Regions from separate parts of the Janthinobacterium sp. SUN118 genome, predicted to be linked through region 2. Evidence: predicted binding sites of a transcription regulator. Region 2 holds the regulator's gene; each other region holds the start of a gene.
The links. The regulator sigma-54, encoded in region 2, starts transcription at its own class of promoters, with help from an activator protein. The targets are predictions, from matches to a motif close to TGGCANGNAANCTGCTTT.

Region 1 (10,600 bases), on a different contig from region 2:
CTGCGACAGCGCCACGCCACCCAGCCCGGCGATGCCGGAACCGAGGCCAAAGGTCAGCATGTCGACCTTGCCCGTGGCCACGCCCACGCAGTCGGCCATGCGGCGGTTTTGCGTGACGGCGCGTACGAACAGGCCCAGCCGCGTCCTGTTCAGGATCAGCCACACGGCCACCACGACGACGATGGCAAAGCCGATGATGGCCAGGCGGTTGTACGGCAGCACGAGGCCGCCCAGCACGGTGACGCCGCCCGACATCCAGGCCGGGTTGGCCACTTCCACGTTTTGCGCGCCAAAGAGCGTGCGCACCAGCTGCATGAGGATCAGGCTGATGCCCGAGGTGGCCAGCAGGGTTTCCAGCGGCCGCCCGTACAGCCAGCGGATCACCGTGCGCTCGAGCGCCACGCCGACCAGGCCGGCCACGAGAAAGGCGGCCGGCAAGGCGGCCAGCAAATACGCATCCTGCATGGCGGGCAAGTAGGTGCGGAAAAACAGCTGGCACAGATACGTCGTGTAAGCGCCTATCATCAGCAGTTCGCCATGCGCCATGTTGATGATGCCCATCAAGCCGAATGTGATGGCCAGGCCCAGCGCCGCCAGCAGCAGCACGCTGCCCAGCGAGATGCCGTAAAACACATTGCCGGCGATCTCCATGCGCGACACTCGTCCCTTGATCTGGCGCATGGTGTCGATGGCCGCCAGCTGCACGGCTTCATCGGGCTCGCTGGCCTTGCCATCGGCACCGCGCTCCAGCATGGCGTGCAGCACGGGCAGCAGGCGCGCATCGCTGCTGCCCGCCAGCGCCTGCACGGCTTGCCTGCGCGTGGCCGCGTCCGGCGCCTGCAGGTTGGCGCTGGCGATCAGCACCTGCAAGATCTGTTTAATGTCAGCATCGTTTTCCTGCGCCAGCGCCGTGCGGATCAGGGGGAGCTGCGCGGGGTCGACGGACTGTTGCAGCGCCTGCGCGGCAGCCAGGCGCGTGGCCCGTTCCGGCGCCAGCAGCTTCAGCCCCGACAGGGCGCCCGCCACGGCCGCGCGCAAGCGGTTGTTGACCATCATGCCATCGATGCCATCGGGCAGCGGCACGCTCTTGCCGCTTGCCGGGTCATACGCTTGCTCGCCATCGACGATATACACCTGGCCGTCGGGCGCCGCATGCAGGGCGTCGTCCTGCAAGGCTTGCAGGACCTTGGCCGCCTCGGGCGTGGCGAGGGCGGCGATCTGCGCGACGGCGGCCACGCGGGCGTCGGGGTCGCCGCCGGCCAGCGGCTTGAGCAGGTCGGGAGGGATGGCGGCCTGCGCGAGCGGGAATATCAATAGACAGGCAAGGAGCAGCAGTTTGGGGATGAACCTCATTGTAAGTTCCATGGAAAAACTGCACGGGGCGAGCGCTTACCCCAAAGGCGAGGACTGGGGTCGGCCCCTCAGGGCCCGCCCCCGGCATTTGCTGGTGGGTGAATAGCGCCTACAGCTTCTGCTTGCCCTCATTGCCCTTGATAAATGGGCTCCACGGCTGGGCGCGTATCGGCTCCCTGGTTTTCCACACGACATTGAATTGCCCATCGGCCTTGATCTCGCCTATCATCACGGGCTTGTGCAAGTGGTGATTCGTCGCATCCATGGTCAGGGTAAAGCCCGATGGTGCTTTCACGCTCTGGCCCGCCATGGCGGCGATCACCTTGTCCGTGTCCGTCGATTTCGCCTTTTCCACGGCTTGTGCCCACATGTGGATGCCGACATAGGTCGCTTCCATCGGGTCGTTCGTCACGACCGAAGCCGCGTTCGGCAACTTTTGCGCCACGGCATACGCCTTCCACTGCTTGATGAAGGCCGTGTTGACGGGATTCTTGACGGATTCGAAATAATTCCACGCCGCCAGATGCCCCAGCAGCGGCTTGGCATCGATGCCGCGCAGCTCTTCCTCGCCCACGGAAAACGCGACGACGGGCACGTCGGTGGCTTTCAAGCCCGCATTGCCCAGCTCCTTGTAGAACGGCACGTTGGAATCGCCATTGATGGTGGAAATGACGGCCGTCTTGCCGCCCGCAGAAAACTTCTTGATGTTGGCGACGATCGTTTGATAGTCGGCGTGGCCGAACGGCGTGTAGACCTCGCTGATATCGCTGTCCTTGACGCCTTTGCTTTTCAGGAAGGCGCGCAGGATCTTGTTGGTGGTGCGCGGATACACATAATCCGTGCCCAGCAGCACGAAGCGCCTGGCGCCGCCACCATCCTTGCTCATCAGGTATTCCACGGCCGGGATCGCCTGCTGGTTCGGAGCGGCGCCCGTATAAAACACATTCTTTTCCAGTTCCTCACCCTCGTATTGCACGGGATAGAACAGCAGGCTGTTGAGTTCCTTGAACACCGGCAAGACCGACTTGCGCGACACGGACGTCCAGCAGCCGAACACGACAGCCACCTTGTCCTGCGCCACCAGCTGGCGCGCCTGTTCCGCGAACAGCGGCCAGTTCGATGCCGGGTCGACGACGACGGCTTCCAGCTTCCTGCCCAGCACGCCGCCCTTGGCATTGATTTCCGCAATCGTCATCAAGGCCACGTCTTTCAGCGACGTTTCGGAAATGGCCATGGTGCCCGACAAGGAGTGCAAGATGCCCACCTTGATCGTGTCGGCGGCCAGCGCCGCCTGCGTGAATGCCGAGGCGGCCAGGGCCAGTGCGCCTGCTGCTGCCGCTTTCAAGATGATGCGTCGTGACATGGAGACTCCTGTGGTGGGTGCGTGGTTGTCGGACTGGGGCATACGCTGTTGTTAAAGCAGAATGCATGCCAGCGCCGCCAGGCGTGCGGCACGGGGCGCGCGCCACGCCATGGTGCGCCCGAGGCAATCCCGCACGAAAAAAAACCTGGCTGCACAAGGACTGTGCAGCCAGGTTTCAACTTGCCGTCAAACGGTGCGCCGGGCGCGTCAAGCCTTGCGCGGCGCGCCGCGCAGGCGGCGCCAGCCATTGCGCCCCAGCGGGAACAGCAGCACGAAGGCGAGCAGCCATGGCAGGATGTAGGCCATGGCCGTGATGGCGTTGGCCACGCCTTCCGACAGGTTGTCCGTGAAATTGCCCAGCGCGCGCTTGACGGGCGTCCAGAACGACTGGCGGCCTTCGGCGCTGATGGCCACGTTCAGCAAGTCCGTGTCGATGCGCTGCATCAACAGCGCGTTGGCCGCCGTCGCCTGCTCCAGTTCCACCTGCACGGTGGCCAGTTCCTTGGTCACCTTGATCAGGGCGTCGACATTCGCGCCCGAACGCTTTTCCAGGTCCTGCAGCTGCGCCTGGTATTGCTTGAGCATGTCCAGGCGCTTCTTGCTGTCGAGCACGGGGCGGCCCAGGTCTTCCACCTTGGTGCCCTGGCTGATGACGTCGCCTTCGGCGGCAACGAGCGCGACGAGCTTCCTGATGCCGGCCGGCTTGGCCCGCATGCTGATGCGCGCGTGCACGTAACGGCCGCTGTCGATGCTTGAATCGAGCAGCAGGCAGCCATTGTCCGTATCGGCCTTGCAGGCGGCGACCACTTTTTCATACAGGGGCCGCACCTGGGCCTCGTGCGTATCGACGCTGACGTTGTGCTCATAGGCAAGAAACTCGCTGCCCTTTTCCTTGCCATCGAGGCGCGCGGCGCTCGATTGCCCGCCGCTCTCGCCCTTGCTGCCGCAACCGGCCAGCAGCAGGACGCCCATCAGACTCATATAGACTATTTTCATTATTGCTTTCTTTGGATTATTTTTACTTTTGCATTATTTGGGCAGCATCTGCAAATCGGGCAAGTGCGCGGCCACGTCGTGCACGGTGGCGTGCCGTGTCAGCGCGGCCACCACTTGCGGCAACGGTTCCGGCCAGATTTCGGGCAAGTCGCGTTCCTCGGGCGCCAGCACGGGAAAAGCCAGCTGCTCGCGCGGCGGCACGAAGGCCGCGTCGACGCCCGGCTTGTTGCCGCGCGCATCGATGCGGTACCAGCCGAAATCCTGCAGATACACGGCGTTCAAGCCATGCAGGCAAAACGGCGGCCCCACCTCGCCGACGGCCAGGCGCTGGTAGCACAGGCCGGCAGGAATGCCATTGGCGCGCAGCAGCGCGGCCAGCAGGTGGCTCTTCGCATAACAATAGCCGGTGCCATGCTGCAAGACGTCGGAAGCGCGGCAGGTGACGGGATTGCGCTGGTAATCCCAGCTGTGGGCTATCTCGTCGCGCACGAATTCAAAGCAGCGGCGCGCGATGGCGGCATCGCCCGTCGCGCCGGCGGCCAGCGCGGCCGCCCTGGCGCGCACGGCGGGATGGTCGCCGTCAATCTGCGTGCTGCTCGCCAGATACAGGGAAAAGTCGGAATGCATGGCCATCGTATATAAAAGGTAAGCCGAGAGAATGCGCGATTTTAGTCGAAGCCGTGCCGAATCTGCCGTTTCCTTGCGCAAAAACAAAGGAAAGGCACGCCATCGGCCGGCTTTGCGGGGGCCGGCGACTTTGGCGCCGGCGCCGTAGCTGGTATCATGCGGGCAAACGCCAGCCGGTCCGACACGCAAGATGGGCCGGCGCATGCAACACCTTGCGAAGCGGCCCCGCGCCGCCGACGCCTCCCCTACAGATCAGAGAAACGAGTTCCTATGAGCGCATCATCGTCCCACCCATCGTTCTGGCGCAGAGTCCCGCTGGCTTTCGGCGCCTTCTTCAGCACCCTGTCGGACGCCGCCTATGCGGCCCGCGTGGAAAAGCTGTCCCTGCCCGAGGCTGCGCCTGTCGCGCCGGTGCCCCCTGCGCCCGCCCCGGCTCCCGTGCCGATGCCAGCGGCCGCCCCCGTCATATTAAAAGAAGCGACGCCGGACGCCGCCCTGCAGCTGCTGGCCCTGCTGCAACGCGAAGCGCGCCTGATCGACTTCACCCAGGAAAACCTGGGCAGCCATGCCGACGCCGACATCGGCGCGGCCGCGCGCGTGGTGCACGAAGGCTGCGCCAAGGTCATGCGCGAGTATTTCACCATCGACGCCGTGCGCCAGGAAGCCGAAGGCAGCCGCATCGTGCTGCAGGAAGGCTTTGACTCGGCCAGCGTGCGCCTGACGGGCAATGTCGTCGGTTCGGCGCCGTTTACGGGCACCCTCAGCCATCGCGGCTGGCGCGCATCGAGCGTGCGCCTGCCGAAACTGAGCGAGCAGCACGACGCCGCCATCCTGGCCCCGGCCGAGGTGGAACTGTGAGCGATCAAGCCAACAACACCCCGCGCTACGCCATCGGCATCGACCTGGGCACCACCCACAGCGCCCTGTCGTACGTGAACCTGGATGAAAGCGACGGCGAGCAGTCCAGCCACGGCGTGCTGAAAGTGCCGCAATTGTCGGCGCCGGGCACCGTCGAAGAGCTGTCGCTGCTGCCGTCATTCGTCTACCTGCCGCACGCCGAGGAAGTGGCGGCCGGCGACCTGGCACTGCCCTGGGTCACCGAGGCGGCGGAAGCGCCGTTCGTCGTCGGTGAAATGGCCCGCAGCCGCGGCGCCACCACGCCGATCCGTCTGGTCTCGAGCGCGAAGAGCTGGCTGTGCCACCCGGGCGTGGACCGCCGCGCGGCGATTTTGCCGAACGACGCGCCGGCCGAAGTGGCGCGCATCTCGCCGATCACGGCCGCCACGCGCTACCTGACGCACTTGCGCCAGGCCTGGGACACGGCCCACCCGCAAGCGCCGTTCGCCGAGCAGGAAATCACCGTGACGATTCCGGCATCGTTCGATCCGGCCGCGCGCGAGCTGACGATGGAGGCGGCGCAGGCGGCCGGCTACACGGCATTGACCCTGCTGGAAGAGCCGCAGGCGGCCCTGTACAGCTGGATCCAGACCAGCGAAGGCCGCTGGCGCAAGGAAGTCAAGCCGGGCGACATCATTCTGGTCGTCGACGTGGGCGGCGGCACCAGCGACTTTTCGCTGATCGCCGTGCTGGAGCGCGACGGCGTGCTGGAACCGCACCGCGTCGCCGTCGGCGAGCATATCCTGCTCGGCGGCGACAATATGGACCTGGCCCTGGCCCACCTGGTGGCGCGCAAGCTCGCCGCCAACGGCACCCAGCTCGACGCCTGGCAAATGCGCGCGCTGACCTATGGCTGCCGCAGCGCCAAGGAAAGCCTGCTGGCCGACAGCGGCATGGAAACGGCGCCCATCGTCGTGCCGAGCCGCGGCTCGAAACTGATCGGCGGCTCCATCCGCACGGAACTGACGCGCGCCGAAGTGTCCACCTTCATCCTCGACGGCTTCTTCCCGCAGGTGGAGGCGTCGAGCCGCCCTGCCGTGCGCACGCGCGCCGGCCTGACGCAACTGGGTCTGCCGTATGCCCAGGACGCGGCCATCACGCGCCACCTGGCCGCCTTCCTGGGCCGGCAAGTGGCGGCCACCAGCGAGCTGGAAGGCTTCGCCGGCCGCCAGACGCAGGACGCCAGCTTCCTGCACCCGACGGCCGTGCTGTTCAACGGCGGCGTCTTCAAGTCCGACCTGCTGGCGCAGCGCATCATGGCCACCGTCAACGACTGGCTGTACATGGAAGGCGCGGAACCGGCACGCATGCTGGCCGGCGCCGACCTGGACCTGGCCGTGGCGCGCGGCGCCGCGTATTACAGCTACGTGCGGCGCGGCCATGGCGTGCGCATCCGCGGCGGCACGGCCAGCGCGTTCTACGTGGCCATCGAATCGGCCATGCCGGCCATCCCCGGCATGGAACCGCCGATCCAGGCCCTGTGCGTGGCGCCGTTCGGCATGGAAGAAGGCAGCGAGCTGGAACTGCCGGGCCAGCAATTCGGCCTGGTGGTGGGCGAGCCCGTGCACTTCCGCTTCTTCGCCTCCTCCACGCGGCGCAACGACCAGATCGGCGACTTGCTGGACTTCTGGGGTCCCGATGAATTGCAGGAGCTGAGCGAAATCCAGGCCACCCTGTCCGCCGAAGGCCGGTCGGCCGGCGACGTGGTGCAGGTCAGACTGCACGCGCGCGTGACGGAAGCGGGCACCCTGGAACTGCTGGCCGTCTCCCTTGACGGCGCCGAGCGCTGGAAGGTGGAATTCGACGTGCGCGGCACGCCGCAATAAGCGCCATGGGCAGCGCTGCGGGCAAGCCGGCCTTCCTGGTCGGCATCGACCTGGGCACCACCAATACGGTGGTCGCCTATGCCGCTGCGGCCGATGCCGGCGATGCGCAGGCAGGCATCCACCTGTTCGCCATCGAACAGCTGCTGGCCCCCGGCGAAGTGGGCGCACGCCCCCTGCTGCCCTCCGTGCGCTACCACCCTGCCGCCGGCGAACTGGCGGCGGGCGACTTGCCGCTGCCGTGGCCGCAGGACGATGTCGCCGACGCGGTGCAGCCCGTGCTGGGCGCCCTGGCGCGCCAGCTCGGCGCGCAGGTACCGGGCCGGCTGGTCACCAGCGCCAAGAGCTGGCTGTCGCATGCGAATGTCGACCGCCAGGCGCCCATCCTGCCGTGGGGCGCGCAAGCCGATGTGCCGAAAATCTCACCCGTGGCCGCCAGCGCCAGCTACCTGGCCTACGTGCGCGCCGCGTGGAATCACCGCTTCCCGCACGCTCCGCTGGAAGAGCAGGAACTGGTGCTGACCATTCCCGCCTCGTTCGACGAGGGTGCGCGCGCACTCACCCTGGAAGCCGCGCGCACGGCGGGCTTGCCCACCCTGCGCCTGGTGGAAGAACCGCAGGCGGCCTTCTATGATTTCCTGCAGCGCCGGCGCGCCACCCTGCGCGAGGACCTGGCCGATACGCGGCGCATTTTAGTCTGCGACGTGGGCGGCGGCACCACGGATTTCAGCCTGATCGACGTGGCCTTCGACGACGATGGCGCGCCGCAGCTCACGCGCAGCAGCGTGGGCAACCATCTGATCCTCGGCGGCGACAATATGGACCTGGCGCTGGCCCACCTGGTGGAAACGCGCATGGCGGCCGGCATGGAAGGCGGCATGAAGCTGTCCGCCGCGCGCCTGTCGCAGCTGATGGAGCGCTGCCGCGCCGCCAAGGAGCTGCTGCTCTCGAACGATGCGCCCGGCAGCGCCACCGTCACCCTGCTGGGCGCCGGCTCGCGCCTGATCGGCGGCAGCCGCTCCGCCGACGTCACGCGCGAAGAAGTGGCGGCCATGGTGGTCGACGGCTTCTTCCCGCTCGTCGATGCGGGCGAGGTCGCGAAAAAGGGCCGCTCCGGCATCGTCGAATTCGGCCTGCCCTACGCGCAGGATGCGGCCATCACGCGCCACCTGGCCAGCTTTTTACAGCAGCATGCGGGCGCACTGCCCGATACCCTGCTGCTGAACGGCGGCGTGTTCCGCGCCGATGCGCTGGCGCGCCGCCTGGCCGAGACGCTGGCGCACTGGCGCGGCGCCCCCCTCACCCTGCTGCACAACGACAACCCCGACGTGGCCGTGGCGCGCGGCGCCGTCGCCTACGCGCTGGCCCGCCGCGGCCAGGCGCCGCGCATCGGCGGCGGTTCGCCGCGCAGCTACTTCCTCGTGCTGGGCGAGGCGGGCAAGGACCACCGCGCCGTCTGCATCCTGCCGCGCGGCAGTGCCAGCGGCGAGGAAATCCGCCTGACGCAGCGCCTGTTCGCGCTGCGCCTGGGCCGCCCCGTGCGCTTCCACCTGGCGTCCTCGATTGCCGAAGCGGGTACGCCGCCCAGGCTGGGCGACATCGTCGACCTGGCCGACGGCGACTACCTGCGCCTGCCGCCGCTGGCCAGCGTGCTGCATGCCAAAGACGGCAGCAATGACAAGCGCGAAATCACCGTGCAGCTGGCCACCGTCATGACGGAAGTGGGCACGCTGGAAGTCCATTGCGTGGCCGCAGCCGATGCCAGCGACCGCTGGCTGCTGGAATTCCAGTTGCGCGGCGGCGATGAGCCGGAAACGGAAGCATCCACGGTCTCGCCGCGCATCAAGGAAGCCATCGAAAAGATCGAGCGCATCTTTGGCGGCAAGGCGCAAAAGGTCGAGAGCAAGGAAGTGCGCCAGCTGCGCCAGCACCTGGAACAGGGACTGGGCGGGCGCGAAAGCTGGGACACGCCGCTGCTGCGCCAGCTGTTCGACGCCTTGCTGCAACGCGCGCGTGGCCGGCGGCGCTCCGCCGAACATGAGCGGGTCTGGCTGAACCTGGCCGGTTACTGCCTGCGTCCCGGCTATGGCGATGCGCTCGACCCATGGCGCATCGAGCAGCTGTGGGCCATGTTCGACACGGGCGTGCAGCACCACAAGGATAACCAGGTGTGCGCCGAATGGTGGACGCTGTGGCGCCGCGTGGCCGGCGGCTTGAGCACGGAGCAGCAACTGCGCCTGCTCGACGATTTCGCCTTCAACCTGCAAGCCGATGCGGCCCAGCGCGGCAGCCGCCCCGTCACCCTGGTGAACGGCAGCGATGACGACATGCTGCGCCTGGGCGCGTCGCTCGAGCGCATCCCCGGCGCCTACAAGGCGGAAGTGGGCGCCTGGCTGCTGAAACGCCTGGACAAGGCCGGCACAGCCGACACGAATACCCTGTGGGCGCTGGCCAGGGTCGGCGCGCGCCAGCCCTTCCACGGCAGCGCGCACGAAGTGGTCGACGGCGCCACCGTGGCCGACTGGCTGGCCGCGCTGCTGGCACTGGACTGGAAAAAGACCGAGCCGGCTGCCTTTGCCGCCACCCACCTGGCGCGCATGACGGGCGACCGCTCGCGCGACATCGCCGACGGGCTGCGCGCCACCATCCTCGCCCGCCTGAAAGCCGTCGGCGCCCCGCCCCTGTGGCAGGCGATGGTCAGCGAAGTCACGCAGCTCGATGAAGCGAATACCAAACGCATGCTGGGCGAGGCGCTGCCGCCGGGCTTGAAGCTGATCGCCTGAACACGCTTCATGCACCGTGCCGGGATCAAAACGGCTTAGCCGGCGTCGCGCGACGCCTGATAGCGCGGCAATCCATCGGCCAGCCTGAGCCACGCCACTTGCGAGGCGGTATGGATATGGCTTTGCGGCGGCAGCCGCTGCGGTTCGTCGAGGCTGCAAGTGGTCAGGTCGACCTCGTCCGGGTAGCGCTCATCTTCGAACGTCAGCTGCGTGCCGCAGCGCGGACAGAAGCTGCGCTTGCCATGCACGCTGGAAGCATGGGAGCGGGCCTGCCCCTGCAGCCAGCGCAAGTTCGCGCGCGGCACGCTGAACCAGGCGACAAACGGCGCGCCCGAGGCGCGGCGGCACATCGAGCAATGGCAGGCGCTTTCATGGAAGGCGCCCGTGCCCGCTTCGTAGCGCACGTCGCCGCATAAACATCCTCCGCTCAGCATGGCGTCCTCCGGCAAGCTGGAAAAGCATCCAGTTTAGCGTCGCTGCGACGCCACACGGTTTGCGCTAGATCACGGCCACCACCAACAGCAGCACCGCCAGCGGCGCCTGCACCAGCACGATGCCGGGGTGCGTGCGGCGCAGCTGGGCCCAAACGGACAGGCCCGGCACTTCCTTGTGCGGGTGGTGCGCTTCGTCGCGCAGCGACATCGCGTGCAGGAACATGCCGGCGATGAGCGGCCCGGGGTTGACCCACCAGCCCTGCTCGAGCAAGCCGCGCGACAGATAGATTGCCAGCGCGCCGATGGCAAACGGCGAGGCCCACA
Region 2 (10,600 bases):
CTTCTGGGCCGATCCGGGCAAGCTGGCCACCTTCCGCCAGAAGCGCGATGGCGCGGGCGACCTGTGGGTGGAAGGCGAAGCCGAGCGCGTGGAATACGACAACAAGACGGAAGTGGTGAAACTGTTTTCCAAGGCCAAGCTGACGCGCCTGGAAGGCACGAAAATCACCGATGTGGCCAACGGCGCCTTCATCTCGTATGACAGCCGCAATGAAGTGTTCAATATGGAAAATACCGACAGCGGCACCAGCTCCCCGGGAGCCGGCAGCGTGCGCATGGTGATCCAGCCGAAGACCAAGGCACCCGCGGCGGAGAAAGCGCCGGCGGCGCCCGCGCCAGGAAAGAAATAATGGAAAATACACGTTGCGGCAGTACCCTGATCGTCCGCGGGCTGCAAAAGACCTATGGCAAGCGGCAAGTCGTACATGATGTTTCGCTGCAAGTCGAATGCGGCGAAGTGGTGGGCTTGCTGGGCCCGAACGGCGCCGGCAAGACCACCTCGTTCTACATGATCGTCGGCCTGGTGCCGTCGGATGGCGGTACCATCGATATCAGCGGCGTGGATATTTCCAGGCTGCCGATCCACCGCCGCGCGCAGATGGGCCTGTCCTATCTGCCGCAGGAAGCGTCCGTTTTCCGCAAGCTGACGGTGGAAGACAATATCCGCGCCGTGCTGGAAATCCAGACCGTCGAAGGCCGTCCATTGACGAAGGCCGAGATCGAGGAGCGCCTGGATAAATTGCTGGCCGACTTGCAGATTGAAAAGCTGCGCGAGAACCAGGCCTTGTCGCTGTCGGGCGGCGAGCGCCGCCGCGTGGAAATCGCCCGCGCGCTGGCCACGGACCCGCGTTTCGTGCTGCTCGACGAACCGTTCGCCGGCGTCGACCCGATCGCCGTGATCGAAATCCAGCGCATCGTGCGTTTCTTGAAGGAGCGCAATATCGGCGTGCTGATCACCGACCATAATGTACGCGAGACGCTGGGTATCTGCGACCGTGCCTACATCATCAACCAGGGCTCGGTGCTGGCGTCGGGACGCCCCGACGACATCATCGCGAACGAGTCGGTACGCCGGGTCTATCTGGGCGAACACTTCCGCATGTGAGCCAATGAAACAATCATTGCAGCTGCGCACCTCGCAGCACTTGGCACTGACGCCGCAGTTGCAGCAATCGATACGCCTGTTGCAATTGTCTACCCTGGAATTGCACCAGGAGCTAGAGCAGCTGTTGACGGACAATCCCCTGCTCGAGCGTCTCGACGATCCGCTCGACCGCTCGTTGCGCCTGCTGTCCGATGGCGCCTTGAGTTCGACGGCCGCGCCGGCCGAGGCACCGCCCCAGCCACCCAGCCAGGAGGCGCCCGCGGCGCCGGCCGAAGCGGATGGGTTTGACGGTGAGGCGGGCGAGAGTCCGGCCGCCATGGATGGCGGCGACAGCGACTGGAGCGAAGCGAGCCGGGGCAAGACGCCCGACGACGAGGATGCCCGTCCGCAACTCGAAGCCCATCACTGCACCTTGCGCGAACACCTGATGGAGCAGATGCGCGTGACGGTGCTCGAATTGCGCGACCGCGCGCTGGTCGAGCTGATCATCGACGCGCTCGACGACAATGGCTACCTGGAAGAGTCGCTCGACGACATCCTGGCGCGCCTGCCGGCGGAGCTGGACATCGATGCCGACGAGCTGCGCACGGCGCTGGCGCTGCTGCAAAGCTTCGATCCGCCGGGTGTGGGGGCGCGCAACGCCTCCGAATGCCTGGCGCTGCAAATCAAGCGTTTGCCGCATATCGCCCTGGTGACGCGCCGCATGGCCATCGTCATCGTGGAAAAGCACCTGGCCTGGTTTGCCCAGCGCGATTTCAACAAGCTGAAAAAAGCCCTCGATTGCGACGACGAAGACTTGCGCGAGGCGCAGACCGTGATTCGCCTGTGCAATCCGCACCCGGGCGCCGTGTTCGCCTCCGACGTTTCCGACTACGTGGTGCCGGACGTGGTCGTCAAGCGCGCGCGCAATGGCTGGCAGGTGACCCTGAACAATGACGTCATGCCGCGCCTGCGCGTCAATGCCATGTATGCCAACCTGCTCAAGCAGGGCAAGGGTGAGGGCGCCATGGGGGCACAGTTGCAGGAAGCCAAGTGGCTGATCAAGAATATGCGCCAGCGCTTCGACACGATCCTGCGCGTGGCGCAGGCGATAGTAGAAAGACAAAAGAACTTTTTCTCGCATGGGGCCGTTGCCATGCGCCCCCTTGTGCTCCGTGAAATAGCTGATACACTGGGTTTACACGAGAGTACTATCTCGCGGGTAACAACTCAAAAGTACATGCTGACCCCGCACGGCATGTTCGAGTTGAAATATTTCTTTGGTAGCCACGTCGCCACCGAAGCGGGGGGCGAAGCGTCATCGACGGCGATACGGGCATTGATCGTGCAACTGACAGGAGCAGAAGACCCTAAAAATCCTTTATCCGACAGTAAGATTGCGGACATGCTGGGAGAACAAGGCATGGTGATTGCGCGACGTACTGTTGCCAAATACCGGGAAGCGTTGAAAATTCCGCCAGTGAGTCTGCGTAAGTGCTTGTAGTTTTTTCGGTTCCTCTGCGGGCCGGATACGATGGACACCGCACGAACCCGATCATCTTTAGGAGTGTGTATGAATCTCACCATCAGCGGACATCATCTCGAAGTGACACCAGCCATTCGTGAATACGTACAAACGAAGCTGGAGCGCGTGAAACGTCATTTCGATCACGTTATCGATATCGCCGTGATTCTGACCGTGGACAACCTCAAAGAGAAAGAAAAGCGTCAAAAGGCCGAAGTCAACCTGCGTCTGAGTGGCAAGACCGTCTATGTGGAAAGCCTGGCGCAAGACCTGTATGCCGCGATCGATACCCTGATCGACAAGCTGGACCGGCAAGTGATGAAATACAAAAGCAAAGTGCAAGGGCACGGTAAAGAGGCGATCAAGCATCTGCCAGACAACTCAGAGGATGAAGCCGTCGTCGCCGTCTAAGGCCACCCGCTTCCAGCAGTTGTGATCAACTAAGGGCGCACATCTTGCGCCCTTTTTTGCGCCCGTCACCCTTGCGCACGGATCGCCTGGCCGAACGCAAGGTTGTTCCTGCAGGCGCTAGAATGTTGGCACTTTCACTTCTTGCCTGCCTGCCATGAGCGACTTCGTCCACACCTCTATCCGCAACCGCACCGCGCACATTGTGCTCGACCGCCCGAAAGCCTTGAATTCCCTGTCGCTGGAGATGGTGCGCACCATGAGTGCCGCCTTGCTGGCCTGGCGCGACGATCCGCAGGTGGACGCCGTGGTGATACGCTCGAGCAGCGAAAAAGCCCTGTGCGCCGGCGGCGACATCCGCTTCTTTTACGATGCGGGCCGGGCCACGCCGCAGGGCGGCAGTGCGCTGCTGGAAGATTTCTTTACAGAAGAATATGCTTTAAATCATTTAATTCATTTCTATCCGAAACCGTATATCGCCGTGATGGATGGCGTGGTGATGGGCGGCGGCATGGGCGTGGCGCAGGCCGGCCCCGGCAACCGCTTGCGCATCGTGACGGGCCGCACGCGCATGGCCATGCCGGAAGTCAATATTGGCCTGTTTCCCGATGTGGGCGGCAGCTATTTCCTGTCGCGCCTGCCTGGCCAGCTGGGTCTGTACCTGGGCTTGACGGGCCTGACCATCGGCGCGGCCGATGCGCTGTACACGGGGCTGGCCGATGTGTATCTGCCGGAGACGGCCATGGAGGCGCTGACGGCCCTGTTCGAGTCGACGCCCGGTGAAGGCTTGCCGGTGGCCATCAAGGCCCTGGCGGCGTCATTCCAGGCCGAGGTGGGCGTCTCTGCGCTGGCGGCCGTGCGCACGGTGCTGGACCGCCATTTCAGTGCCGCTTCCGTGGCGGCCATCATGGCATCGCTGGCGCAGGATGACAGTGCGTTCGCGGCCAAGGCGCTGGCGGCAATGCGCCTGCGCTCGCCGCTGATGATGTCGGTCACCCTGGAATTACTGCAGCGGGGCGCACACCTGGGCGTGGCCGATTGCCTGCGCATGGAGCGCACGCTGGTGCGCCACAATTTTACGCATGGCGAGGTGCTTGAAGGCGTGCGCGCGCTCGTGGTCGACAAGGACCATGCGCCGCGCTGGCAGCCGGCCAGCCTGGACGAGGTCGATGCGGCCATGGTGGCGCGCTTCTTTGCACCGGTCTGGCCGGCGCAAGCGCATCCGCTTTGCCATCTGAATTAACAGGGCCAAATACAAGCGACGCGCGGTCGCTTGGCGTTCTAGCTACGTTCGCGGTGGCGCAGGACGACGCGTTCATTCGGGCTGAAATACTGCGCCAGCCGTTCCGCCATGTACACGGAGCGGTGCTGGCCGCCCGTGCAGCCGAGCGCCACCGTCAGGTAGCTGCGGTTGTCGGATTTGAATGACGGCAACCATTTCTCGATGAAGGCGCGTATGTCGGCCAACAGCTCGAGTGCGCTCGGTTGCGCATCGAGGAAGGCGATCACGGGCGCGTCGCGGCCGTCGAGCGGGCGCAAGGCCAGGTCGTAATAGGGATTCGGCAGGGCCCGCACGTCGAAGACGAAATCGGCGTCGAGCGGCACGCCCAGCTTGAAGGCGAACGATTCGAAGAACAGGGTCAGCGGCGCCCGTTCGGAGGCGACGATATCCTTGATCCAGGCGCGCAGCTTGTTGGCGCTCAGTTCCGAGGTGTCGATCACATGGCCCAGCTGTTCGATGGCCGACAGGCGTTCGCGCTCTTCCGAGATGCATTCGATCAGGGTGCGGCGGCTGGCCGGATTCTGGTTCGGACGCAGCTCATGCGACAGCGGGTGGCTGCGCCGCGTTTCCGAGAAGCGCGCCACCAGCGAGTGCGTGGTGGCTGTCAGGAACATGACCTTCACGTCATGCCCCTGGTCGCGCAGCAGCGCCACATTGTGCGGCAGGCTGGTCAGTGACTCGGCGCTGCGTGCATCGACGGCGACGGCCAGTTGCGGTGTGCCTTCATCGAGCAGGGTTTGCACCAGACTGGGCAGCAGCGCCGGCGGCAGGTTGTCGACACAATAGTAGCCGGTATCTTCCAGCACATTGAGTGCCACGGATTTGCCGGAGCCGGATATTCCGGTAATAAGGACCATATGCATATACCGATCATACAATAAAGATCGGTGCTCTGCCTCGAAGGCAATTATCTTTACAAATTATTGCATTTGGAGCCTTAGTGTTGGTTACATTTAATTGTTGTCGACGGGTCTGCCTCCGGCGTTCATCGCCACTCATGGCGCGTCGCTGGTGCAGCAGGAAAATGACGCAGCATGGCTGCGTGCCTGCGTCACGGTTCGCCCTTGCCAGGGCGGACTCCCTGGCAACATTAATCGCCACTCATGGCGAGTCGTTGGTGCAGCAGGGAACTGACACAGCATGGCTGCGTGCCTGCGTCACGGTTCGCCCTTGCCAGGGCGGACTCCTTGGCAACATTAATCGCCACTCATGGAGAGTCGTTGGTGCAGCAGGGAACTGACGCAGCATGGCTGCGTGCCTGCGTCACGGTTCGCCCTTGCCAGGGCGAACTCCTTGGCAACATTAATCGCCACTCATGGCGAGTCGTTGCCGCTCCATGAACTCCTGCAAGGTGTCGATGCCGCGCAGTTGCAAGATGGTATTGCGCACGGCCGCTTCCAGCAGCACGGCGATGTTGCGGCCGGCGGCGACGGGGATGACGACCTTGCGCACGGGCAAGCCCAGCACGTCTTCCGTGGGGAACAGGAATGGCAGGCGCTCGACTTCCTCTTCCAGCGCATTGCGGCGCACAAGGTGCACGATCAGTTTCAGGCGCATCTTGCGGCGCACGGCCGTTTCGCCAAAGATGGCCTTGATGTCGAGCAAGCCCAGACCCCGCACTTCCAGCAGGTTTTGCAGCAGGGGCGGGCAGCGGCCTTCGATCATGTTCGGCGCGATGCGCGAGAACTCGACGGCGTCGTCGGCCACCAGGCCATGGCTGCGCGAGATCAGTTCCAGGCCCAGTTCGCTCTTGCCCAGACCCGAGTCGCCCGTGATCAGCACGCCGACGCCCAGCACGTCCATGAAGACGCCATGCATGATGATGCGCTGCGCCAACTTCTTCGACAGGTAGACGCGCAGGAAGTCGATCACCTGCGCGGCCGGCAGCGGGGTCGAGAACAGGGGAATGTTTTGCTCGTCGCAGATGGCGAGGATGTCGGGTGGCGTTTCCAGCCCTTGCGCGATGATCAGCGCGGGCGGCCCGCCGGCGATCAGCTCGCCAATCACGTGGGTGCGCGTATTGACCTTCAGGCGCTGGTAGTAATTGATTTCCTGGTGGCCGAAGACCTGGATGCGGCCCGGATGGATCAGGTTCAAGTGGCCCACCTGGTCGGCGGCTGACGAGACGTCGCCCGAGATCAGGCGTTCGCCGCCGGGGAAGCCGGCGAACCAGCCCAGTTGCAGACTTTCACGATTGTCGTCGTACAGGCGTTGTATCGTCAGCGGCGTTTGCAACATGGCAGTCTTCTTCAGGAGTGGAGGAATACCTGAAGTTTAACCCGCCGCTTGAAGACTAGGTTGCCAATTGACGATGCGCGAATGCACGGATTTCGGTTCCGGATCCGTGGCCAGGGCCGTGCGGAAGGCGTCGTCGGAAAACATTTCGGCGATTTCCGACAGGATTTCCAGATGTTGCTGGGTGACATGATCGGGAATCAGCAGGAAAAACAGCAGATTGACGGGCTTGCCATCGGGCGACTCGAACGGAATCGGCTCGGCCAGGCGCACGAAGGCGCCCAGTGGCGCTTTCAGCGTCTTCATGCCCTTGATGCGGCCATGCGGCACGGCCACGCCATGACCGAGGCCAGTCGAACCCAGGCGTTCACGGGCAAACAGATTGTCCGAGACGGTAGAGCGGGCGATGCCGTAATTGTTTTCGAAGATCAGGCCGGCTTGCTCGAAAGCGCGCTTTTTGCTGGACACTTCCAGATCCAACAGGACATTTTCGAGAGATAGTATTTTGCTAAGATTAGTCATGACACTCAATGAAATGGTGCAATGCGCAGAGGGCTTGCGAGCCGAATTATAGGCCTGTTTCCGCGGCCTGTAACGCCAATTCTCAACAGTATACGCCCGCTGCGGGCGCAGTGGGCGCTACGGCCCATGTCACCCTCATTTTAGCAAAAAAATAACACCGGGGTGTATCGGCTATTTCCTGATTAAAAACACGGGGCGCGCCGGTTTTTCCGTCGCCGAATGCCGATTTTCCGACTTTTCAGCGCTTTTATGATGCCTCAGAGTATGACCGCAACGTTGTTTTAAAACACAGCGTGCATTCCCTGCGGCATTGTTTGTGCGCGGGCGCGTGAGGCTACTGGCGCGCGTTGCGCAGGTTACCCGGCACGGTGCCCGTGCTGTAGTTGCTGCGCCACGGATTAATGTCGAGTCCGCCACGACGCGTATAGCGCGCGTACACGGACAGTTTCTGTGGCTTGCACTGGCGCAAGATGTCGACAAAGATGCGCTCCACGCATTGCTCGTGAAATTCATTGTGTTCGCGGAAACCGATCAGGTAGCGCAGCAGGCTTTCCTGGTCGATCTGCGGTCCCGCGTACTCGATCTGCACGCTGCCCCAGTCGGGCTGGCCCGTCACCAGGCAATTCGATTTCAACAGGTGCGAGACGAGTTTTTCTTCCACGGGCGCTTCGTCCAGGGCCGCCTTCAGCAACTGCGGCGACGGCGTGTATTGCGTGATTTCCAGGTCCAGGCGGTCCAGCAGCACGCCGTCGAACTCGCCCATCTTCAGCTTGCCGAAATCTTCCTGCAAGGTCAATTCCACTTGCACGGGGGCGCCAAAGCCTTTGGACAGATCCTGCTTGAGCAGGGTCAATAGCGCTTGCGGATTCTCGAGCCGGGTCTGGTTGAACGAGTTCAGGTACAGCTTGAACGACTTCGATTCGATGATGTTGGGCGAATCGGCCGGCGCACTGACCTTGGCAATGGCCACTTGCGGCTTGCCGCGCTGGTTCAGCCACGACAGTTCGTAGGCATTCCAGATATCGAGGCCGAAGAATGGCAGCGTGCCGTGCAGTGCCAGCTCGTCGCGCTTGCCCTGGCGCGGAATGGGAAACAGCAAGTCCGGCGCGTAATCGGTGCGGTAGGCCGAGCTTTTGCCCAGGGGCGATTGTTCGGCGAGGTCGTTGGTGGTGGTCATGGTCGTGTGGCGTAGTTCAGTCAAGCACGCATGGTAGCCTATTTCACCCCGGTGCAAATACCGGGGCGATTCGCCATCTATCCTAAAAACAGTTTGTAGACGGGATTGCTGCTCTCATCCCAGTAACGGTAGCCGAGGGTATCGAGGAAACGGGCAAATTCGCCCATTTCATCGGGCGGCACTTGCAGGCCGATCAGGATGCGCCCCACGTCGCCGCCCTGGCTGCGGTAATGACACAGGGAAATATTCCAGTTCGGCGCCATGCTGTCGAGGAAACGCATGAGTGCGCCGGGGCGCTCGGGGAACTCGAAGCGGTACAGCAGCTCATCCTGCGCCAGCCGGCTCTTGCCGCCGACCAGATGGCGGATATGCGACTTGGCCAGCTCGTCATGCGTCAGGTCCAGGGTCTTGAATTCGTGCTCTTCGAATTTCTTCGCCAGCACGCCCGATTCATGCCGGTCGGCAATCTGGATGCCGACAAACACGTGCGCTTCCTTCTCGTCGCTGATGCGGTAGTTAAATTCCGTCACGTTGCGCGCGCCGATGAGCGAACAGAAGCGCTTGAAACTGCCCCGCTGTTCGCGCATGGTGACGGCAAACACGGCTTCGCGGAATTCGCCCAGCTCGGCCCGTTCCGCGACAAAGCGCAGGCGGTCGAAATTCATGTTCGCGCCGCTGGCGATGGTGATCAGGGTTTCATGGTTGACCGGGTGCTTCGACAGGCTGGCCCGCTCCACGTATGCCTTGGCGCCGGCCACGGCCAGCGCGCCCGACGGTTCGAGGATCGAGCGCGTATCCGTAAACACATCCTTGATGGCGGCGCAGATGGCGTCCGTGTCGACCGTGATGATTTCATCGACATAGGCCTGCACCAGGCGGAAGGTTTCCTCGCCGGCCAGGCGCACGGCCGTGCCGTCGGCAAACAGGCCCACGTCGTTCAGGGTGACGCGCTCGCCGGCCTTCAGCGAGCGGGCCATGGCGTTCGAATCGACGCTTTGCACGCCGATGATCTTGATGTCGGGACGGATCTGTTTTACATACGCGGCGATGCCGGCGATCAGGCCGCCGCCGCCGATGGGGGCGAAGATGGCGTGGATGGGGCCGGCGTGCTGGCGCAGGATTTCCATGCCGATCGTGCCCTGGCCGGCGATCACGTCCGGATCGTCGAACGGGTGCACGAAGGTCAGCTTCTGCTCCTTTTCCAGGGTCAGCGCGTGGTTGTAGGCATCCGTATAGGATTCGCCGTGCAGCACCACTTCCACGTTCACGCCGCCCCGTCCTTTGACGGCCTCGACTTTCACCAGCGGCGTGGTGGTGGGCATGACGATGACGGCGCGGCAACCCATGCGCGCGGCCGACAGGGCCACGCCCTGGGCATGGTTGCCGGCCGAGGCGCAAATCACGCCGCGCTTGCGGTCCGCTTCGCTGAGCTTGGACATCTTGTTGTAGGCGCCACGAATCTTGAAGCTGAACACGCTTTGCATGTCTTCGCGCTTGAAGTAAATCTGGTTGTTCAGGCGCTGCGACAGGGCAGGGGCCAGTTCCAGCGGCGTTTCGGAGGCAACGTCATAGACGCGGGCGGTCAGGATTTTCTTGAGGTAGTCGATGTTCATAGTCTGCAAGCGAGTGATTCTGGGCCAGGGACGATGAGCCTACCACAGTAGGTCGATGCGTCTCTACTGTGACAGTCTCTTGCTGGAGCGTGGTGGTCGATATCGGCTGTGCCGCGGCGGATAACCAGGCAACAATCATGCTGTGTAGAACGCGGGGCGGGTGCGCCCTTGCCGGCAGGCGCGGTTTGTGCGGCGCCCAAGCTGCTCTTCATTATAATGGAGAGCCTTACCGCATCGCGAAGTGTTCAATGATCGAATCCGCAATCGCCTGGTTGCTGCAACTGATTGCAGCGCCGGAAGTCGGGCTGACCTCGGTCTTGCTGATCAGCTTTATTTCCGCCACCTTGTTGCCGCTCGGCTCAGAGCCGGCCGTCTTTGCCGTCATCAAGGCCAATCCTTCCCTGTTCTGGGCCGCCATTGCCGTCGCCACCCTGGGCAACACGCTGGGCGGTATCGTCGATTACTGGATGGGCTACCGGGCCAAGCAGGCGTTCGCCAAGGAGCGCGACACGCGCTGGTTCCGCTGGCTGGCCCGCTATGGCGCCAAGACCATGCTGCTGGCCTGGCTGCCCCTCGTGGGCGACCCGCTGTGCACGCTGGCAGGCTGGCTCAAGCTGCCGTTCTGGCCCAGCGTGGCGTACATGGCCGTCGGCAAGTGCGCGCGTTACCTGACGATGACGGGCTTGCTGCTGTACGTGCCCGATGGCGTCTGGCACCGGATCGGGCAAATGCTGGCGTGATGGCGATGCCGTATC
Region 3 (10,600 bases), on a different contig from region 2:
TGACGGATTTATTGAGTTTGAGCTGGTGGCCGATATCGAGCTCGCAGGCCGCCTGCGAGACAAAGGTAAACGACTTTTTCAGGCCGCCGCCGAAGGCGCCGAACATCATGCGGTAGTGCACGGGCTGCGGCGTGGGAATCGAGGCGTTCGGGTCGCCCATCTGCGCGGCGGCGATCATGCCGCCCTTGAGTATCATCGACGGCTTGACGCCGAAGAAGGCCGGCTTCCACAGCACGATGTCGGCGATCTTGCCCGCTTCGATCGAGCCCACCACGTGCGAAATCCCATGCGTGATGGCCGGGTTGATCGTGTATTTGGCGATGTAGCGCTTGGCGCGGAAGTTGTCGCTGCGCGCCGTGTCGGGCGCCAGGGCGCCACGCTGCACCTTCATCTTGTGCGCCGTCTGCCAGGTGCGCATGATCACCTCGCCCACTCTGCCCATGGCTTGCGAATCGGACGACATCATCGAGATGGCGCCGATATCGTGCAGGATGTCTTCGGCGGCGATGGTTTCGCGGCGGATGCGCGATTCGGCAAATGCCACGTCTTCCGCAATGGCCGGATCCAGGTGGTGACACACCATCAGCATGTCCAGGTGCTCGTCGAGCGTGTTGACGGTGAACGGGCGCGTGGGATTGGTCGACGAAGGCAGCACGTTGGCCTGGCCGACGGCGGCGATGATGTCGGGCGCATGGCCGCCGCCCGCCCCTTCCGTGTGGAAGGTGTGGATGGTGCGGTCCTTGAAGGCGGCCAGCGTGTGCTCGAGGAAGCCGCCTTCGTTCAACGTGTCGCTGTGCAGCGCCACCTGGATATCCATGCGCTCGGCCACCGACAGGCAGTTGTCGATGGCGGCCGGCGTGCTGCCCCAGTCCTCGTGCAGTTTGAGGCCGATGGCGCCCGCGCGCACCTGCTCTTCCAGGGGCAGCGGCAGGCTGACATTGCCCTTGCCCATGAAGCCCAGGTTCATCGGGAAGGCGTCGGCGGCCGCCAGCATGGCGTGCAGATGCCATGGCCCCGGCGTGCAGGTGGTGGCGGCCGTGCCGACGGCCGGTCCCGTGCCGCCACCGAGCATGGTGGTGACGCCGCTCATCAGCGCCTCCTCGATCTGCTGCGGGCAGATGAAGTGAATGTGCGTGTCGACGCCGCCGGCCGTGACGATCATGCCTTCGCCGGCGATGATCTCCGTGGCGCCGCCGATGGCCAGGGTGACGCCGGGCTGGATGTCCGGATTGCCCGCCTTGCCGATGCCGTAGATCAGGCCATTTTTCAGGCCGATGTCGGCTTTCACGATGCCCCAGTGGTCGAGGATGACGGCATTCGTGATGACGGTGTCCATCACCTCGGCCGCGCAGCGCTGCGACTGGCCCATACCGTCGCGGATCACCTTGCCGCCGCCGAACTTCACTTCTTCGCCGTAGATGGCGTAGTCATGCTCGATCTCGATGAACAGCTCCGTATCGGCCAGGCGGATGCGGTCGCCCGTGGTGGGGCCGAACATCTCGGCATACGCGCTGCGGGGAATGCTGGCCATCTCAATCCTTTCCCGGTGGGGTGTCCTGCAGTTCGCCCATCACTTCGCCATTGAAGCCGAAGACCCTGCGCTCGCCCGCCAGCGCCACCAGCTCCACCGTGCGCTGCTGCCCCGGTTCGAAACGCACGGCGGTGCCGGCCGTGATATTGAGGCGCATGCCATACGCGCGCCAGCGCTCGAACGACAGCGCCGGGTTGACTTCGAAAAAGTGAAAATGCGAGCCGACCTGGATCGGCCGGTCGCCCCGGTTGGCCACCACCACGGTGGCCGTGGCGCGGCCCGCATTCAGGCTGATTTCGCCCTCTTCCAATCTGTACTCGCCTGGGGTCATGTGGGACTCCTTCAAAGATCGCAACGCTTGCCGGCCGGTCGCCGGCGCAAAACAGCCATGGCGCGGATGGCGCCCTGGCCGGTCAGAAAACTACGGTATCGGGTGATGCACGGTCACCAGCTTGCTGCCGTCGGGGAAAGTCGCTTCCACCTGGATGTCGGGGATCATCTCGGCGATGCCGTCCATGACGTCGGCGCGCGCGAGTATCCTTGTGCCGTCCGACATCAGCTGCGCCACCGACTTGCCATCGCGCGCGCCTTCCATGATGGCGGCGCTGATCAGCGCCACCGCTTCCGGGTAATTGAGCTTCAGGCCGCGCGCCAGGCGCCGCTCGGCCAGCAATGCGGCCGTGAAGATCAGCAGCTTGTCCTTTTCGCGGGGGGTCAGGTCCATGTCTTTCCTTTCATCGTCAGGTATTCCAGCTGCGCGGAACAACAGCGTCGCACCCCAGCAAGGCGGGCCGCAGCAGCTGCCAGGCGGCCAGCATGATGTGGCGCGCCGCCTCGCTGTCGCCGCACAGCAGGCGCACCACCACCAGCGATTTCATCTGCGTGGCGCCAAACGCGGCGCCGGCCGGCACCTTGATCTCGCGCAAGGCGGCCAGCACGGCGGGGACAAGCGGCGGGCCGACGCCGATCAGGGTGGCGCACACGCTGTGGCCGGCCAGGCCCAGCGGGCTGGCCATCAGCGCGCCGCCGGCGGCCAGCACGCCCTGCTCCCACCACAGCAGCTTGCCGCCGCGGCGTATCTGCACGTGCTGGGCGATGCTGCCGGTGTTGAACGTTTCGCCCGAGGCGCTGCGGCCCAGGCAGACGATGTCGCAGCCGATGTAGCTGGCGTCCGTCGCCAGCTCCACTTCATGGCGCAGGCGCACGCAAGCCTGGTCGAAGAAGATGCTTTCCTGCGGCAGCCACTCGATGGCCGCGCCGGCGCCGGCGCGCAGCGCGACATGCTGGCCCGAGACGTGGCCGTTGGCGCGGTACCATTTGGCGGCGCCCGGCGACGTCAGGAGGGCATGCGCGCCGTCGCCCACCGTGGCGTTCACGGCCAGCTGGTCGCCGCCCACGACGCCGCCGGGCGGATGGATGATGATGGCGTGGCAGACGCCTTCGCCTTCCGGATACAGCGGCTTTTGCACGCGCAGGGGGCCGCTGTGGGTGCGCTCGACGAGGCGGCTGACGCCAGCGTCCAGCGCAAAGCCCAGGCGCAAACGCGCCTGCCAGGCGCTGTGCGCGCTGGCCTCATGGGGCGTGGCTGGAGAGGTGCTGTCTGGCATGCAAGGCGATCGCGTAAATAAGCAATGACCTAAGCAGGATATGTGCCAGCTTCAAGAGAAGGAATGGTGAGAATGCTGCACCGTCCTGCGGCAGCCGCACCGCAATGGTGCGGCCGGCGCACCGCGGCGCATGCAGGGCGCGGCGGCGTGCTTACGCCACGTCGAGCACGCGCCGTTCGCGCAGCAGCGCCGTGAAAGGCGCGGCGGCCAGCGGGCGGCTGAAATAATAGCCCTGCATTTCGTCGCAGCCGTGCTCCGTCAGGAAATCGACCTGCGCGCGCGTTTCCACGCCTTCGGCGATGACGCGCATGTCGAGGTTGTGCGCCAGCGAGATGACGGAGCGGGCGATGGCCGCGTCGCTGCTGCTGGTGGTGACGTCGTCGACGAAGGATTTGTCGATTTTCAGCACGTCGATGGGAAAGCGCTTCAGGTAGCCCAGGCTGGAATAGCCGGTGCCGAAGTCGTCGAGCGAAATGCCGACGCCGATATCCTTCAGGCGCGTGAGGGCCGCCACGGCCTTGTCCGGATCGCCCATCACCGTGCTTTCCGTGATTTCGATGCCCAGGCAGGCCGGCGCGATGCCGTACTTGCGCAGGGTCGCCTCGACGAACGGCACCGTGCGGTCCTGCGCGAACTGCTTGCCGGACAGGTTGACGGCCACCTTGATGCTGCCCAGGCCCGCGTCGTGCCAGCTGCGGATCTGCGCGCAGACGCTTTCCAGCACCCATTCGCCGATGGCCGTAATCGAGCCGTATTCCTCGGCCAGCGCGATGAACAGGCCGGGCGGTACCTTGCCCAGCACCGGATTATCCCAGCGCAGCAGCGCTTCCGCGCCCAGCATGGCGCCCGTGCGCAGACACATCTGCGGCTGGTAGTGCACCTCGAATTCATCGCGGCCGATGGCGCCGCGCAGCTGCTGCTGCATGGCCAGGCGGGCGCGGATATCGCTGCCCATGCGCTCCGTGAAGAAGGCGTAGTGGTCGCGCCCCATTTCCTTGGCGCGCACCAGGGCCGTGTCGGCGTGGCGCAGCAGGTCGTCGAGGCTGTCGCCGTCGGCCGGACACAGGGCGATGCCGATGCTGGTGGTCAGGGCCAGGCGCTCGCCGTCGACGCTGAGCTCCTCGCGCAGGCCGGCCAGGATGGTTTGCGCCAGCGCAAGCGTACGCCCCAACAGGGCGTCGTCCTGCAGCAGGATCTGGAATTCGTCGCCGCCCTGGCGCGCCACCGTGTCGCCTTCGCGCACGCAGCCCGTCAGGAAGCGCGCCACCACCTGCAGCGCCTTGTCGCCCACGGCCTGGCCGTGCGAGTCGTTGATGTTCTTGAAGCGGTCCAGGTCCAGGCACATCAGCACCACCTGCTGGCCGTCGCGCACGGCGTTCACGCGCGCCTGCTCGAAGCGCTCGCGCATCAGCACGCGGTTCGGCAAGCCCGTCAGCGCGTCGTGGTAGGACAGGAAATCGATCAGGTGCTGCTCGGCCTTGCGCTCGCTGATGTCGAGGAAGACGCCCACGTAATTGACGACGGCGCCGTCCGGGCCATGCACGGTGGAGACGCTGAGCAGGCAGGGATAGGTGTCGCCGCTCTTGCGCCGCGTCTGCACCTCGCCCGACCAGCAGCCGCTGCTGCGCAGTCCCTGGCGCATGGCCAGCAGCACGGCTTCGCCCGTGTACTGCGCATGCAGGCGCATGATGTCGGTGCCCAGCACTTCCTGCGCCGTATAGCCGGTGATGCGCGTAAACGCGGGATTCGAGGTGACGATGACGCCGGCCGGATCGGTGATCAGGATGGCGTCCTGGGTGGCTTCGAAGACCTGGCCGGACAGGCGCAGCAATTCCTCGTTGGCGCGGCGGATCTGCACTTCGCGCGCCAGCGTGCTGGCCACCTGTTCCAGCTCCGCCGTGCGTTCGGCCACGCGGCGTTCCAGGTTGGCGCGCTCCTGCGCCAGCTGCAGCTGCGCCCGTCCCAGGCGCACGTGGGCGTCGGTGCGGGCGAGGATTTCCTCGGCCTGGAACGGCTTGGCGATGAAGTCGACGGCGCCCAGCGCGAAACCGCGCACCTTGTCATCCGTATCGTACTGCGCCGACAGGAAGATCACGGGCACCTGGCGCAGCGAGGGAATCTCCTTCAGGCGGCGGCACACTTCAAAGCCGTCGAGGCCGGGCATGCGCACGTCGAGCAGGATCAGCTCCGGCGGGCGCGCCTGCGCCGTCCACAGGGCCAGTTCGCCGTTCGGCGCCTGGCGCACCGCATACCCGGCGCCGCCCAGCAAGTCGCTCAACAGTTTCAGCGAAGCCGGCGTGTCTTCAACGATCAGTACTTCGCCCTTGGCGTTCACTTCCGAAAAATCGCGGTGCATGTAGCAGTTCTCTCAGCTTTGGATGAGGCGCGGCGCGCTGGCGCCGCACTGGACAAGACATTTCTTTGCGGTGAACTACATACCATCATCATAATCTTTATTGCAATTTAGCACCATCCACCAGCGGCACTTTGGCCGTCTTTTCAAACAATTCGATGTTGTCAGTCCACACTTTCACGGCTGCGCCGGCACGTCCTCCGCCTCGAGCAGCGCGCACAACTGGCGATACTCGTGCCGCTCCAGCATCGCCTGCAATGGCTCCAGCAACGGCCCCGCCGCCGCCGGCAAGGCGGCCAGCAGCTGCGCCACGCGGGCCAGGTTCAATGCGCGCAGCGCCGCCAGCAAGGCGGCGCGCTCGTCCTGCGCCAGCGGCGCCAGGTCCTGCGCCCGCAGCGCCGGCCGCATGTCGGGCGCTGGCGGCTGCGGCAATGGCGCCGGCGCTGAGGCCAGTGCGACCGATGGCGCCGGAGCCGCCTGCACGGGTATGCTGAAACGGAAAGTGGCGCCCTGCCCCGGCACCGACTCCACCGTCAGCTCGCCCTGCATCAGCTGCACGAATTCGCGCGAGATGGCCAGGCCCAGGCCCGTGCCATCCTTCGCGCCCGCGCTGTCGGCCTGCACGAAGGGCTCGAAGATGCGCTGCTGGTCGTCGAGGGCGATGCCGACGCCCGTGTCGCTGACGGCGAACGACAGCCGCCAGGCATCGCCGTCGAGCCGCTCGCCGCGCACGCGCAAGGTCACGCTGCCGCCGCCCGCGAACTTGACGGCGTTCGACATCAGGTTCAGCAAGACCTGGCGCAGGCGCGTCGCATCGAGCACGGCCGCCTGCGGCACGGCCACGCAATCGAGGCGCAGCGCCAGGCCCTGCTGCTCGGCGCGCATGCCCAGCATGTCCATCACTTCCTGCAGCAGCGGCGCCAGCGCCACCACTTCCGCCTGCGGCTGCAGCCGTCCCGCCTCGCCCTTCGACAGCTCGAGGATTTCATTAATCAAGGTCAATAAGTGATTGCCCGAGCGGTGGATGATGGCCAGGTTGCGCTTTTCATCGGGCTGCATGTTGGGCGAGGCGGCCATCAGGCGCGAAAAACCGATCACGGAATTCAAGGGCGTGCGCAGCTCGTGGCTCATGTTGGCGAGGAAGGTGCTCTTCGCGCGGTTGGCCGCCTGCGCCTGGCTGACCGCCACCGACAGCGCACCCGTGCGCTCGGCCACCAGCTCCTCCAGGTGGTGGCGGTGGCGCAGCAGTTCCAGCTCCGCCTCGCGGTGCGCCGTGATGTCGTAGTTCGAGCCGACCAGGCGCATGGGCTGGCCCGCGCCGTCGCGGAAGATCACGGCGTCGGCCTTGATGTAGCGGATGCCGCCATCGGGCCACAGGATGCGGTACTCGTGCGAAAACGCGTGCCCGGACGCCAGCGCGGCGCGCAGGGCCGCCTTGGTCGCCGCCACGTCCTGCGGCACCAGCGCCGCGCGCCAGATGGCCGCCGGCGGCGTGCCGCTGCCCGCATCGGCCTTGAACTGCGCGTACATCTGCTCGTCCCACTGCAGTTCATCGCCGATCACGTTCCAGTCCCAGATGCCGATGCTGGCCGCGCCCGTGGCCATCTGCACGCGCTCCTCGCTGCGCTGCAAGGCGCGGTAGCGGCTGTCGAGCAGCGCCACCATGTCGCGGATCGAGCGGTACAGGGTGCGCAGCTCGCCCGCGAACCACGCTTGCGGCGGCGTGCCGAAGGCCTCGCTTTGCCCCGCGCTGACGCCGGCCGCGTACTGGCCGATGGCGCGCAGGGGCTTGAGCATCAGGCACCACAGCACGAGCCAGATGCTGGCCACGAGGATCACGTCGAGCGCCACGATCATGGCGCCGATGGCCAGCGCGCGCTGGCGCAGCTGCGCGTGCAGCAGGGCCGGCGTGGCATACACGGCGACGCCGCCGATGACCTGTCCGGCCATCGTCACCGGACGCCTCGCCACCAGCAGGCCGGCATCGTCGGGCAGCACGGAAAGGCTGTCGAAGCCGCCGTGCGCATTGCGGCGCAGGGCCAGCGCCTCCCTGCCGATGCCCGGCGTGAGCGCGCTGGCCACCAGGTCGCGCTTGCCCAGCGTGCTGCGCATGATGGCCAGCATCTGCTTTTCATCGAGGTTCCACAGCGGCAGTTCGATGGCCACGGCCAGCTGGTCGGCGCTGACGGACAGGCTGCGGTACAGCTGCTGCCAGCGCTCCTCGCGTTCGGACTGGTAAAACAGCACGGCAAACACCAGCAGCAGCGCGGTGACGACAAAGGTCAGCGCCACGCTGACGGCCAGCACGATGGAGACGCCGCCCAGGCGCGTATTGTCGGGAGCGGACCGCGTCATGCGTCGGCCCTCTGGCGCAGGGTGGCGTCCATGGCCGGCAGGTCGGCGCACGGCGCCAGCGCCGCGCACAGCTGCTGGTACTCGTGCTGTTCCAGCATGGCGGCGACATGCGCGGCCAGCTGCGGCCAGCGCGTGGCCACGCCGGCCAGCACGATGGCGCTGCGGCGCAAGTCGAGCGCCTGCACCGATTCGAGCAATGCCTGCCGTTCGGCCGCGCCCAGCTGATCCAGCGCCTGCTGAAAATCAAAGGCCGCCGCCGGCGCTCCCTGCATACCCGGCACCTGGGCGGCGGCACGCTGGAAGCGCAGGCCCAGCTGCTGCTCCAGCATGGCAAACAGGTGTTCCTGCTCGATCGGCTTGCGCAGGAAACCGTCGGCGCCGGCCGCCAGCGCCTCCTGCTTTTCTTCCTCGAAGGCGGAAGCCGTCATGATCACCAGGCGCGGCTGCGCCAGTCCCGCCTGCCTGCGCAGCCAGCGCGTCAGGGCCAGGCCATCCATGTCCGGCATGCGCCAGTCGCTGAGCACCAGGTCGTAGCGCTGCATCGCCAGCAGCGCCTGCGCCTGCGTGCCGCCCGCCGCCTCCTGCAGCAGGAAGCCCAGCGGCGCCATCAGCCCGGCCAGCAGCTTGCGGCAATTCTCGTCATCGTCAACCAGCAGCACCGTGCGCCCGCGCTGGGCCGGCGGCAGGCGCGCCACCCGTCCCGGCGCCAGCGGCGCGGCGGCGGGACGCAGCACGAGCGGCGCGCGCAGGTCGAAATGGAAGATGGAGCCTTCGCCCAGCGTCGATTCGACGCGCAGGTCGCCGCCCATCAGGCGCGCGAATTCGCGCGAAATGGTCAGGCCCAGTCCCGTGCCGGCCTGCGCCACGGCGCTGTCGGCCTGCACGAACGGCTCGAAGATGCGCTCGAGGTCTTGCTCGGCGATGCCGCTGCCCGTATCGCGCACGGCGAACGCCAGCGCCACCTGCCCATCGTCGCCGGCCGGCTGGCACGCGAGCGACAGCGTCACGCTGCCCTGCTCGATGAACTTGAGCGCGTTCGACAGCAAATTGAGCAGCACCTGGCGCAGCTTGGCGCCATCGAGGCGCACCAGCGGCGGCACGTTGGAACGCTCGAGCCGCAGCGCGATGCCCTGGCTGCCCGAACGCATGCGCACCATCTCGAGCACCTCGTCGAGCAAGCCGTTCAAGTCCACGGGTCCCGCCTGCAGCTGCATGCGGCCCGCCTCGATCTTCGACAGTTCGAGGATGTCATTGATCAAGGTCAGCAAGTGGTGGCCGGCGCGGTTGATGATGGCCAGGTTGTGCTTTTCTTCCTCGAACATGCTGCTCGAATCGGCCATCATCTGCGAAAAGCCGATCACGGAATTCAGGGGCGTGCGCAGCTCATGGCTCATGTTGGCCAGGAACACGCTCTTCGCGCGGTTGGCCGATTCGGCCTCGGTGACGGCGACGGACAGCGCCGCCGTGCGCTGCTGCACCAGTTCTTCCAGGTGGTCGCGGTAGCCGAGCAGCTCCTGTTCGCTGTGCTTGCGCTCGGAAATGTCGACGATGCCGCTGCGCACCAGGCGCCGCCCTTCCATCGGCAATTTCACCAGCCGCACTTCGCAGGGAAAGACGGAACCGTCGGCGCGCCGCACATGGCGCTCCACGTGGATGGGTTCGCCCAGCATGGCGCGCCGCAAATGCTCTTCCACCATCAGGCCCAATGGCAGGCCATCGGGCTGCTCCGCGCTGTACAGGTCGAACGGCCCCTTCGCCAGCAGTTCTGCGCGCGACATGCCCAGCATGCGCTGCGCGCTGCTGTTGGCGTCGATGAAACGGTCCAGGTCCAGGTCATACACGACGATGGCTTCGGGCGCGTGTTCCACCAGGATGCGGAAGCGCTGCTCGCTTTCGCGCGCCTCGCTCTCGGCGCGGCGCAAGCGCCGGCGCTGCAGCAGCAAGGCGCTCAGCAGGCCCGCCATCACGATGAACACGGCGCCCACGGCCAGCACGGCGGCGCGGTGCTCATGCCACAGTTCGGGCGGACGGTTGACGAACAGCGCGTGCGGCGGCAGGCGGCTGATGTCGGCATCCCAGCGCTGCAGCTGCTCCCAGTCATACATGGGCACGGGATGCGCGGGCGGCAGCAAGGCGCCCGGCGCGGCAGGCGCCTTGCCCGCCAGCAGCGCCAGCGACATCTGCGCCACCTGCTGCGCGGCCCGTTCGATATGCAGGATGGAGCCGCCGAGGATGCCCTTGCCCACATTCGCGTTGTACATGCCGAAGGCCGGCACGTTCGCCAGCCGCGCCAGTTCCCCGGCAAACTGCACGGGCGTGGCGATCGCGCCGGCCGCGTCGCGGTTGACGTTGCTCACCACCAATACGGTATCGGCGGGCAGCTGCGCGACGGCCGCGCGCATCTGCGCCAGGGTCAGGCCGTCCAGATACTGCATGGCCACCTTGCCCCGCCACGCCTGCGCCGCCTGCTGCATGCTGCGCTTTAGGACCTGGTCGGCCTCGCTGGCGCCGACGGCCATGACGATGGTCCGGGTATCGGGAAACAGCGCCATCGCCTGCGCCAGGGTGCCGGGGAAATCGACATTCGCCTTTTGCTGCCAGATGACGGCAGGACTGCCCGCAGGCAAGGCCTTGCCCGAGGTATTGATCGCCAGCACGGGCACGCCGCGCGCCAGCGGCGCCAGGTCCGACACCAGATAGTCGAGCGCCGGCTGCTGCATGGCGACGATCAGGTCGACCTTGCGTCCCATCATC

Region 1: the regulator sigma-54 is predicted to act here: its motif matches at 2,770-2,787, upstream of urtA (urea ABC transporter substrate-binding protein).
Region 3: the regulator sigma-54 is predicted to act here: its motif matches at 3,169-3,186, upstream of O0880_RS08715 (urease accessory protein UreD).

What each region holds. Positions count from the first base shown of each region.
Region 1 covers NZ_JAPUBV010000001.1:1,749,606-1,760,205, reverse strand. Annotated here, with positions in the region: gene urtB (urea ABC transporter permease subunit UrtB) at 1-1,353, opposite strand, end outside; gene urtA (urea ABC transporter substrate-binding protein) at 1,463-2,716, opposite strand; gene O0880_RS08055 (DUF4349 domain-containing protein) at 2,924-3,712, opposite strand; gene O0880_RS08050 (transglutaminase family protein) at 3,746-4,339, opposite strand; gene O0880_RS08045 (DUF2760 domain-containing protein) at 4,610-5,197, shown strand; gene O0880_RS08040 (Hsp70 family protein) at 5,194-7,062, shown strand; gene O0880_RS08035 (Hsp70 family protein) at 7,068-9,842, shown strand; gene O0880_RS08030 (GFA family protein) at 9,878-10,276, opposite strand; gene O0880_RS08025 (CHASE2 domain-containing protein) at 10,341-10,600, opposite strand, start outside.
Region 2 covers NZ_JAPUBV010000002.1:188,034-198,633, reverse strand. Annotated here, with positions in the region: gene lptA (lipopolysaccharide transport periplasmic protein LptA) at 1-349, shown strand, start outside; gene lptB (LPS export ABC transporter ATP-binding protein) at 349-1,104, shown strand; gene O0880_RS16525 (RNA polymerase factor sigma-54) at 1,109-2,587, shown strand; gene raiA (ribosome-associated translation inhibitor RaiA) at 2,657-3,019, shown strand; gene O0880_RS16515 (enoyl-CoA hydratase/isomerase family protein) at 3,174-4,259, shown strand; gene rapZ (RNase adapter RapZ) at 4,298-5,161, opposite strand; gene hprK (HPr(Ser) kinase/phosphatase) at 5,601-6,536, opposite strand; gene O0880_RS16500 (PTS sugar transporter subunit IIA) at 6,573-7,055, opposite strand; gene queF (NADPH-dependent 7-cyano-7-deazaguanine reductase QueF) at 7,390-8,232, opposite strand; gene ilvA (threonine ammonia-lyase, biosynthetic) at 8,310-9,845, opposite strand; gene O0880_RS16485 (YqaA family protein) at 10,094-10,585, shown strand.
Region 3 covers NZ_JAPUBV010000001.1:1,902,846-1,913,445, reverse strand. Annotated here, with positions in the region: gene ureC (urease subunit alpha) at 1-1,531, opposite strand, end outside; gene O0880_RS08725 (urease subunit beta) at 1,533-1,862, opposite strand; gene O0880_RS08720 (urease subunit gamma) at 1,953-2,255, opposite strand; gene O0880_RS08715 (urease accessory protein UreD) at 2,272-3,138, opposite strand; gene O0880_RS08710 (EAL domain-containing protein) at 3,290-5,494, opposite strand; gene O0880_RS08705 (ATP-binding protein) at 5,669-7,846, opposite strand; gene O0880_RS08700 (PAS domain-containing hybrid sensor histidine kinase/response regulator) at 7,843-10,600, opposite strand, start outside.